Rhodopseudomonas palustris HaA2: one gene and its partner. The protein of the gene in region 1 interacts with the protein of each later gene in a pairwise test. Links are inferred from orthologs where the notes say so. Each region holds a gene or a part of one and is shown on either strand. Other genes may lie near its edges.

Region 1 (5,623 bases):
ACACGCCATGGCCGGCGCTGCTTGCCTATTGGGGACTACCGAACCTGCAGGTGATCAATCGCGAGGTCCATGTCGAAAAATGCGCGGTGGAAGCGAAGGGCCGACGCGTGGTGCGGGTCGTGGCGGCCGAGCTTGAGACGACGAGCTAACGTCTTCGTGAGATACCCTTCGCGCCCGTTGGCCGATGATAGTCACAAACTATCGACGTCGTCATGGCCGGGCTTGTCCCGGCCATCCACGTCTTGTTGCCGCAGGCGCCGTAAGACGTGGATGCCCGGCACAAGGCCGGGCATGACGGAGTCAAAGGTTGGCGGTTGATTGAAAGGCTGAAATCAGCCCTCCGCCTCCAGCGCATGCACCGAGAACAGGCCGTCGGCGTCGGTCCAGCTCTGCTGCAGGGTCCAGCCGGTTTGTCGGGCCAGCGCGCGGAAACGGGCGAGGCTGTATTTGTAGCTGTTCTCGGTGTGGATGGTCTCGCCGGCGCGGAAGCCGATGTCCTCGCCGAGGATGCGCACGCTCTGGTCGCGCAGGCTGACCAGATGCATCTCGATGCGGTGGAGGTCGCGATTGTAGATCGCGCGATGTGTGAACGCCGACAGGTCGACGTCGCCGCCGAGCTCGCGGTTGATCCTCTGCAGCACGTTGAGATTGAATTTCGCGGTGACGCCGGCGGCATCGTCATAGGCCGGCACCACCAGCCGCTCGTCCTTTTCCAGATCGACGCCGATGATCAGCCGCGCGCCGTCGCCCAGAATGTCGCGGGCGCTGTTCAGGAAGCGGGCGGCGTCCTGCGGCTCGAAATTGCCGAGCGTCGAGCCCGGAAAGAAGCCGACCTTCGGCAGATCGCGCACCGCCTCGGGCAGCGCGAAAGGCTCGGTGAAGTCGGCAGCCACCGGATGGATCGCGAGGTCGGGGAAGTCACCACGCAGCGCTTCGGCCTGCGCGGTGATGAAATCGCCGGAAATGTCGACCGGCACATAGGCCGCGACCGCGTGGGCGGCGAGCAGCAGCCGGATCTTGGTGGTGGCGCCGGCGCCGAATTCGACGATGGCGGCGTTCGGCGGAATCAGCGCGGCGATCTCGCCCGCGCGGTCGCGCAGGATGCCGAGCTCGGTGCGGGTCGGGTAGTATTCCGGCAGCTTGGTGATCTCGACGAACAGCTCGGAGCCGGCGTCGTCGTAGAAGTATTTCGGCGACAGCGACTTCTGCGGCCGCGACAGGCCGTCCAGCACGTCGGCCGCGAAGGTTCGGGTCGGCGCGTCGAGCTGATGCGCTCGCGCGTGCACGGCGACGTGCATATTCATGGGCGGTCTCCCGGATGCGCGCGCGGCGCGTCTTGTTGCGAATTGCTCAGCTGTCGTAATCGGCGAGCCGGAGTCCGGTGAACTGCCAGCGGTGGTGCGGATAGAAGAAGTTGCGATAGGTGATACGGCTGTGATCGGCCGGTGTTACGCAGGACGAGCCGCGCAGCACCAGTTGGTTGACCATGAACTTGCCGTTGTATTCGCCGAGCGCGCCTTCGATGGCGCGATAGCCCGGATAGGGCGCATAGGCGCTGCGGGTCCATTGCCAGACCAGGCCGAAGGCGTCGTTCAATTGCCCGGCGCGCGCCGCCACTTCCCATTCCATCTCGGTCGGCAGATGCCTGCCGGCCCAGCGCGCGAACGCATCGGCCTCGTAATAGCTGATATGGCAGACCGGCGCGTCGGGATCGATGCGCTGCAGCCCGCCGAGCGTCATGATGGTCCACTCGCCGTCGACCTGACGCCAGTGACCCGGCGCTTCCCAGCCCTCGCGTTCGCAGCTCGCAAAGCCGTCCATCAGCCACAGCGTTGGCGTGCGATAGCCGCCGTCGGCCATGAATTGCAGCCACTCGGCGTTGGTGACGAGGTGGCGGGCGAGTTTCACCGGCCCGACCAGCGCGCGATGCGCCGGCTTCTCGTTGTCGAAATGGAAGCTGTCGCCGGTATGGCCGATCGCATGGATGCCTTCGGGCAGATCGACCCAGCCGTCGCCGCTGCGGTCGGCGGCGGAGAGCGTCCAGGCCGGATCGTAGGCCGGCGGAATCGGGTTCTGCGCGAAGGCGTGCAGGATGTCGGTCAGCAGCAATTCCTGATGCTGCTGTTCGTGATTCAGCCCGACCTCGACCAGCGGCGCGAGCCGGGCCAGCGTCGCGTCGTCGGCCTCGGCGAACAGCCCGAGCATCGCCTCATCGACCGCGCGCCGATAGGCGGTGACGTCGTCGGCGCCCGGCCGGGTCAGCAGCCCGCGCGCCGCGCGGGTGTGCCGCGGGCCGGCGGAGACGTAATAGGAATTGAACAGGAAGGCGTAGTCGGGGTGGAAGACCTGGTAGCCGGGCTTGTGCGGGCCGAGCAGGAACTGCTCGAAGAACCACGTCGTATGCGCGCGGTGCCATTTCGCCGGGCTGGCGTCCGGCATCGACTGCACCACCTGATCTTCAGGGCCCAGCGGCGCCGCGCGGCGCTCGGTCTCGTCACGGACGGCGCGATAGGCCGCGGCGAGGCGATCGGCCGGAGCAGGGGCTGCGGTGTCGGCGGAAGCAGCAGAATCGACCACAGTGGCTGCGGCGGAGGACATATTCGGCACGAGCAACTCCGGTTTGAAGAAAAACGCCGCTGTCCGGCAGCGGTTCCACAGTTTCGGACATAGGCGCTCGTTTCAGGGATGTAAGGCCGCAGCCGTACAATCCGCGCCGGGACGCCGCCGCGGGAGCCGGGCGGGTCGCCGCGCCCCGCCGCTCCGATTGTTGAGCCAAATCAGCACCTCAGCCGGCCTGTCGGGCATTTTACTTGGGCTGCGAAACGTTTTCGGGCTACATATATGAGCATTCGACCCGGCCGCTGGTGGTCAGCCGGCCGCGCCGCAAAAGGATCCGCCATGAGCATCGAGCAATTCATCGACAACGAAGTGAAGGCCAACGACGTCGTGCTGTTCATGAAGGGCACGCCGCAGTTTCCGCAGTGCGGCTTTTCGGGTCAGGTGGTGCAGATCCTCGATCACATCGGCGTCGCCTATAAGGGCCACAACGTGCTGGAAAACGCCGAGCTGCGCGACGGCATCAAGCAATTCTCGAACTGGCCGACGATTCCGCAGCTCTATGTGAAGGGCGAATTCGTCGGCGGTTGCGACATCGTCCGCGAAATGTTCCAGGCCGGCGAATTGCAGAAGCTGTTCACCGACAAGGGCATCAAGGCCGCGGCCTGAGCATTTTCGCACGCCGGTGCGGGACGGCGACCTGTGAGGTCGTCGTCGCCGACATCACGACGCTCGCGGTCGACGCGATCGTCAACGCCGCCAACGGCTCGCTGCTGGGCGGCGGCGGCGTCGACGGCGCGATCCACCGCGCCGCGGGGCCGCAATTGCTGGCCGCGTGTCGCAAGCTCGGCGGCTGTGCCACCGGCGATGCCAAGATCACCTTGGGCTACGATCTGCCGGCGCGCCATGTGATCCATGCGGTCGGCCCGGTCTGGCACGGCGGCCGGTCGGGCGAGGACGAAGCGCTCGCCTCCTGCTATCGCCGCGCGCTGCAACTCTGCCGGCAGCACGGCCTCGCTTCGATCGCGTTTTCGGCGATCTCCACCGGCGTCTACGGCTTTCCCCCCGAACGTGCCGCGCCGATCGCGGTCGCCGCCTGCATCGACGCGCTACGCACCGCGGCGCCGGTCGATCGCGTGGTGTTCTGCTGTTTCTCCGAACCGAGCGCCGCTTTGCACCGCGCCGCGCTGGCGGCGGCTCTTGATTAGCGGCACGCGAGCGTTACCATCCGTCCCGTCACAATCGGGAGGAAGACTGATGATGTTGCGTCATGCCGTGCGGACGCTGTTGGCCGGAGCGCTGGTCGCGTTCGCCGTTCAGGCGTCCGGCCCTGCCGCCGCGGAAGGAACCTTCGACCCGCCGCCGGGCGCGCAGTTCTCCCAACCCAAGCTCGAGCGCATCGACGCGTTCTTCAACGGCATCATCGCCGAGGGCAAGATCCCCGGCGCGGTGGTGTATATCGAGCAGCGCGGCAAGCCGGTCTACCACAAGCATTTCGGCGTGCGCGACGTCGCCACCAAGGCGCCGATGACCGACGACACCATCTTCCGGCTGGCGTCGCTGACCAAGCCGTTCACCGCCGTCGCGGTGATGATGCTGGTCGACGACGGCAAGCTGAAGCTCGACGATCCGGTGGCGAAGTACATTCCGGCCTTCGCCGACACCAAGGTCGGCGTCGAGAAGAAGCGCGACGACGGCGAAAAATATCTCGATTTCGAGACGCTGAAGCGGCCGATCAAGATCAGCGATTTGCTGTTGCACACCTCGGGCATCACTTACGGCTTCTACGGCGACAATCTGGTGCGCAAGGCGATCGCGGCGGCGAAGATCTACGACGGCGATCCGAGCAACGCCGAATTCGCCGAGCGGATCGCGAAAGTGCCGCTGCAGGAGCAGCCCGGCACGCTGTGGGACTACGGCAATTCCTACGAAGTGCTCGGCCGTGTCATCGAAGTGGCAGCGGGCAAATCGTTCTATGAGTATCAAAAGGAGAAGCTGTTCGACCCGCTCGGCATGAAGGACACGCGCTATTATCTGCCCGAAGACGGGCAGAAGGCGCGGATGGCGCAGCCGATGCCGAACGATGCCGATTTTCGCGTCGGCCGGCCGAGCCGGCCGGACATCGTCAAGAAATGGGAGTCGGGCGGTGGCGGCCTGACCTCGACCCCGTCGGACGTGATCCGCTTCGTGCGGATGCTGCTGCACAAGGGCGAACTCGACGGCAAGCGCTATCTCAGCGAAGCCGCCTTCAAGGCGATGACCACCGATCACATCGGTCCCAGCTCCGGCATCGCGCGCGATCATTTCTATTTCCCCGGCGACGGCTTCGGCTACGGCTACGGTCTCGCCGTGCGCACCGACCCCGGCAACGCCAAGCCACCGCCGCCGGGTTCACTCGGCGAGTTGAAATGGGACGGCGCCAGCGGCTGTTACTTCGTGGTCGATCCGAAGCAGGAGATGTTCTTCGTGCTGATGGAGCAGACCCCGTCGCAGCGCCAGCCGGTGCAGCGCGAGCTCAAGAAGCTGGTCTACGAGGCGCTGGCGAACTGAGCGCGTGCCGGCGCTCCGGCGTCCGTCGGGAATCCGGTTCCGCGCCGAACGGCCGGGATATCACGCCCGCATCGTTGTGACGCGGGCGCGACGGCTGTTTCGATCGTTGCGCATTTCTCCACTGCGACACCTGGATCGCACTGCACGCGGCGGGGCCTGACGCCGCCGCGAGCAAGTTCCTGCAATCAGCATTGAACCGAGTGGTGGGTTTCGAATTGACCCTGTGACAATTTGGGCCCACCGTCGCCGCCCTATATGGAAAGGAATCTCATGACCTACAGACAACCCGGTCGCAAAAGCCTCGTGTCGCGCGTGCTCGCGGCTGCAATTTTGACCAGCATCTATTGTTTCAGCCTCGTCGGCGCGACCGCTTTGATCACCGGTGCAACCACCTCGGAAGCGTTCGCGCAGCGCGGTGATCGTGGCGATCGCGGCCGCGGCCGCGGCCGTGGTCGCGGCTATGACCGTGGTCGGGGGCGTGGCCGGGGCGATCGTGGCCGCGTTCGCGGCGGTGGCC
Region 2 (4,239 bases), 3.6 Mb from region 1 along the record:
GCGGGCGCTCCAGCTCGTCGCATTTGTTGAGGAAGGTGACGCGGAACGCGAAGCCGATGTCGCCGAAGATCTCGGCGTTCTCCGACCAGGTGATCACCGTGCGCGGGCTCATCACCGTCGACAGGTCGCCGTTGGCGAAGGCGTTGCGGGTGAGATCGGCGAGCCGCACCATCTTGTTGACGATGTCGCGCCCTTCCGGGTTGCGATAGTGCTTGGCCTTGGCGAGCACGATCTCGACTTCCTCGTCGTGCGGCAGATAGTTCAGCGTGGTGACGATCGACCAGCGGTCCATCTGGCCCTGGTTGATCTGCTGCGTGCCGTGATACAGGCCCGAGGTATCACCCAGGCCGATGGTGTTGGCGGTGGCGAACAGCCGGAACGCCGGATGCGGCTTGATCACCTTGTTCTGGTCGAGCAGCGTCAGCCGGCCGGAGACTTCCAGCACGCGCTGGATCACGAACATCACGTCGGGGCGGCCGGCATCGTATTCGTCGAACACCAATGCCACATTGTGCTGCAACGCCCAGGGCAGGATGCCGTCGCGGAATTCGGTGACCTGCTTGCCGTCGCGGACCACGATCGAGTCCTTGCCGACCAGATCGATGCGGCTGATGTGGCTGTCGAGATTGACGCGGACGCAGGGCCAGTTCAGCCGGGCCGCAACCTGCTCGATATGGGTCGATTTGCCGGTGCCGTGGAAGCCCGTCACCATGACGCGGCGATTGCGGGCGAAGCCGGCGAGAATCGCGAGCGTGGTGGCGCGGTCGAAGCGATAGTCGCTGTCGACATCGGGCACATGCGGATCGGCCTCGGAAAAGGCGGGAACTTCGAGGTCGCTGTCGATGCCGAAGACCTGGCGGACCGACACCTTCATGTCGGGCAGGCCGGTGATCTCCTGGGCTTTGGTCGTGGCGGCGGTCATCAATCCTCCGTGGTCCCGGACGCGCCCGAAACCCGATCTATGTGGTGGATGCGGTTGAGTGCGGATTTAAACCTAGCAGACCGCCGCGATCCGCAGAAGCCCGCCGTATGATCAAAGTTCCGCCGATGTTTCATTGAGATAGGCACGAGACTCGGTTTTTGGAAGGCTGCCCTGCGAAACCGGAGGCCGATCGGGATCGGCTTGCCCGCGGAACGCGCAACGATTCCGCAGGCGCATTGCCGTAGACTGCCGCCACCGCTCCTTTCGCGCTGCGAGGCCCTGCGTGAACGCCGTTCTCGATGCCCTGATCGCCTTCGCCTCCGCCCATCGCGAGCTGGCCTATCTGACGCTGTTCACGGCCGCGCTGCTGGAGGCGGTGCCGGTGCTGGGCACATTGGTGCCGGGCTCGACCATCATCCTGGCGCTGAGCGCGCTGATTCCGGGCGGCCAGCTCGATCTGGTCGGCGTGCTCGCGGCGGCGGCGGCCGGGGCCGCGCTCGGCGACGGCGCCGCCTACTGGATCGGACATCGCCAGCAGCGGCGCATCCTGTCGGCATGGCCGATGGCGCGCTATCCCGAGCTGGTGGCGCGCGCCGAGGCGTTCTTCGTGAGATTCGGCGGCTGGGCGGTGTTGTTCGCCCGCTTCGTGCCGCCGATTCGCGCCTTCGTGCCGATCACCGCCGGCGCGCTGCAGATGCCGCCGGCGCGGTTCTTCGCGATCAACATCCCGGCGATCCTGCTTTGGGCGCCGGCGCATGTGTTGCCCGGCGTCGTCGCCGCCACCGCGCTGGAGCAGGCGCACGGCCGATGGCATCACTGGCTGCCGGTGGTCGCGGGCGTGGCCGGCGTGGTCGTTCTAGCTGGCTGGCTGCTGTGGCGGCGACGGCGGGGTAAGGCGCAGGCGACCTGACGAGCCGGCCGCCGCCGCGGTCAGGTCCGCACCACCGTCTTCAAGTAATTATACGCCTTGATGATCTCGATCAGGCGATCCTCGGTCGAGCGGTCGCCGCCATTGGCGTCGGGATGATGCTGCTTGACCAGCGCCTTGTACTTCGCCTTGACGACTTCGAGCGTCGCGTCGCTGTCGAGCCCCATCACCTGCAGCGCCTTGCGCTCGGCGTTGAACACCTTGCGCGGCTCCGACTTGGTCTGCTCGGCCGACGGATCGGGCCCGCGCCGCCAGCGGCTGCGGCCGTTGAACTCGTTGATGACGTTGAACGGATCGGCGGCGCCCGCGAGATCCTCGGGGTTCTTGGTCCGGCTCTTGGCGCCGTTCTGGCCCATCTTCCAGGTCGGGCGATGGCCGGTCAGCGCGTCCTTCTGATAGCGCGCCACCGCGTCGGCATTCATACCCTCGAAGAAATTGTAGCCCTGATTGTATTCGCGGACGTGATTCAGGCAGAAGTGCCAGTAATCCTTCTCCAGCCCGCGGCCCTTCGGGGCGCGATGCGCGCCGCGATTGGCGCAGCCCGGCGCGTCGCACATGATCACCTGTTCGCGCGCAGCCTCCTTCGCCGCCGCGGCCTTGGTCGGCTTGACGCGGATCTTGTCGAAGAATTTGGACGAGTCGATTGCCATGCGTGACTTTGACTACGCCTCGGGCCGAGCTTCAAGTCTTGACATTATCAGCAAGCCCCGGGTTGATGGTGTGAGCAGGCGGCGAACCAACGATCGGTCGGACCATGGGCGTCAAGGACAGTCTCACACAGAAGTTGCGCGAAGCTTTCACGCCGGAAAGCCTCGAGGTGATCGACGAATCCAACCTTCATGAAGGTCATGCGGGCCATTCCGGCCGCAGCGAGTCGCATTTCCGGGTGAATATCGTGTCGGGCGCATTCGCCGGCAAGAGCCGTATCGATCGCCACCGCATGGTCAACGAATTGCTGGCGGCGGAACTTTCGGGCGGCGTCCACGCGCTGGCGCTGAAGGCCAGGGCGCCGGGCGAAGCGTAAGGGAGGCGCGCCCGCGGCTCACGCCGCGGGGCCGCCGATGCGCGCGATCTTCCCGGACTTCTTGTCGGCGAGCTCGGCTTCTGTCTCGCGCAGCACGGGGACGATGCGCAGCGCGGTGATGCGATTGCGCTCGCGGCGCAGCACCCGGAAGCGGAAGCCGTGGAAGGTGAAGCTCTGGCCCCGCACCGGGATCGAGCGCGCCTCGTGGATCACCAGGCCGGCGATCGTGGTGGCTTCCTCGTCCGGCAGATTCCAGTCCATCGCGCGATTGAGATCGCGGATCGGCACCGAACCATCCACCACGACCGAGCCGTCCGGCTGGGTGCGAACGCCGGCGACCACGACGTCGTGCTCGTCGGAGATGTCGCCGACGATTTCCTCGAGGATGTCCTCGAGCGTCACCATGCCTTCGACTTCGCCGTATTCGTCGACCACCAGCGCGAAGTGGGTCTTGCGCGAGCGGAACGCCTTGAGCTGCTCCGACACCAGCCGCATCTCCGGCACGAACCACGGCGGCAGCGCGATCTTGTTGACGTCGATCTTGCCGGCGTCACCGTCGGCGGCGCGCATCGCCCGCAGCAGATCCTTGGCGTGCAGCACGCCGATGATGTTCTCCGGCTTCTCGCGCCACAGCGGAATCCGGGTGTACTCGGTGGCCAGCACCTCGCGAACCAGTTCCTCCGGCGGCAGGTCGGCGTTGACCATCACCATCTCGGTGCGGTGGACCATCACGTCGGAGACCTGCAATTCGCTGAGATCGAGCAGGCCGCCGAACATGTCGCGGTCGTGCTTGGCGACGCCGCCTTCGTGATGGATCAGTTCGACCGCGCCGCGCAGCCGCTCGGTCGCCGACAGCAGCGACTGATGCGCGCCGACCTTGATGCCGAGCAGCCGCATCAGCACGCGGACCAGCGCCTCGATCACCGTGAGCAGCGGGCCGAGCACCAGCACCATCAGCCGCATCGGCTTGGCGACCAGCAGCGCGAAACGATCCGGCGCGTTGATGGCGACGGTCTTGGGCAGCACCTCGGCAAAGATCACCACCAGCGCGGTCATCACCGCGGTGGCGTAGAGCACGCCGAACTCGCCGAACCAGGCCGTGAACAGGCCGGTCGCCAGCGCCGAGGCGCCGATGTTGAAGATGTTGTTGCCGAGCAGCAGCGCGCCGATCATCCGCTCGCGCGTCGCCAGCAGCCGGCCGACGATGCCGGCGTTGCGGCTGCCCTGCTTCGCCAGCCGCATCATGTTGGCGCGCGAGGCCGCGGTCAGTGCGGTCTCGCTGGCGGAGAAGAACGCCGAGCCGAACAGACAGGCGATGACGATACCGGACGTCACCCAGTCCATGATCTCGCGCTCGCTCACGAT

Evidence for each region. The genes of interacting proteins can lie anywhere in the genome.
Region 2: the proteins of grxD (region 1) and RPB_RS02725 interact in binary tests that used the Escherichia coli proteins (3 or more experiments, as listed by UniProt). The link is inferred for Rhodopseudomonas palustris HaA2 from one-to-one orthologs.

What each region holds. Positions count from the first base shown.
Region 1 is NC_007778.1:4,239,667-4,245,289, reverse strand. What follows is about bases 1,713-4,561. They hold grxD (Grx4 family monothiol glutaredoxin), read left to right. Parts: upstream 1,713-2,898; coding sequence 2,899-3,225; downstream 3,226-4,561. Other genes in these bases: RPB_RS18670 (serine hydrolase domain-containing protein), read left to right, coding at 3,817-4,561; RPB_RS18675 (O-acetyl-ADP-ribose deacetylase), read left to right, coding at 3,222-3,764; egtB (ergothioneine biosynthesis protein EgtB), read right to left, coding at 1,713-2,598. In the rest of the region: RPB_RS18695 (hypothetical protein), read left to right, coding at 1-149; egtD (L-histidine N(alpha)-methyltransferase), read right to left, coding at 333-1,304; more of egtB, read right to left, coding at 1,351-1,712; more of RPB_RS18670, read left to right, coding at 4,562-5,106. UniProt on the Escherichia coli protein: Monothiol glutaredoxin involved in the biogenesis of iron-sulfur clusters.
Region 2 is NC_007778.1:602,555-606,793, reverse strand. The notes cover bases 1,388-4,239. They hold RPB_RS02725 (BolA family protein), read left to right. Parts: upstream 1,388-2,604; coding sequence 2,605-2,874; downstream 2,875-4,239. Other genes in these bases: aroB (3-dehydroquinate synthase), read right to left, coding at 4,233-4,239; RPB_RS02720 (HlyC/CorC family transporter), read right to left, coding at 2,893-4,218; RPB_RS02730 (J domain-containing protein), read right to left, coding at 1,853-2,500; RPB_RS02735 (DedA family protein), read left to right, coding at 1,388-1,832. Outside these bases: cobaltochelatase subunit CobS, read right to left, coding at 1-922; more of RPB_RS02735, read left to right, coding at 1,206-1,387. UniProt on the Escherichia coli protein: Transcriptional regulator that plays an important role in general stress response. Has many effects on cell morphology, cell growth and cell division. Acts by regulating the transcription of many genes, including dacA (PBP-5), dacC (PBP-6), ampC and mreB.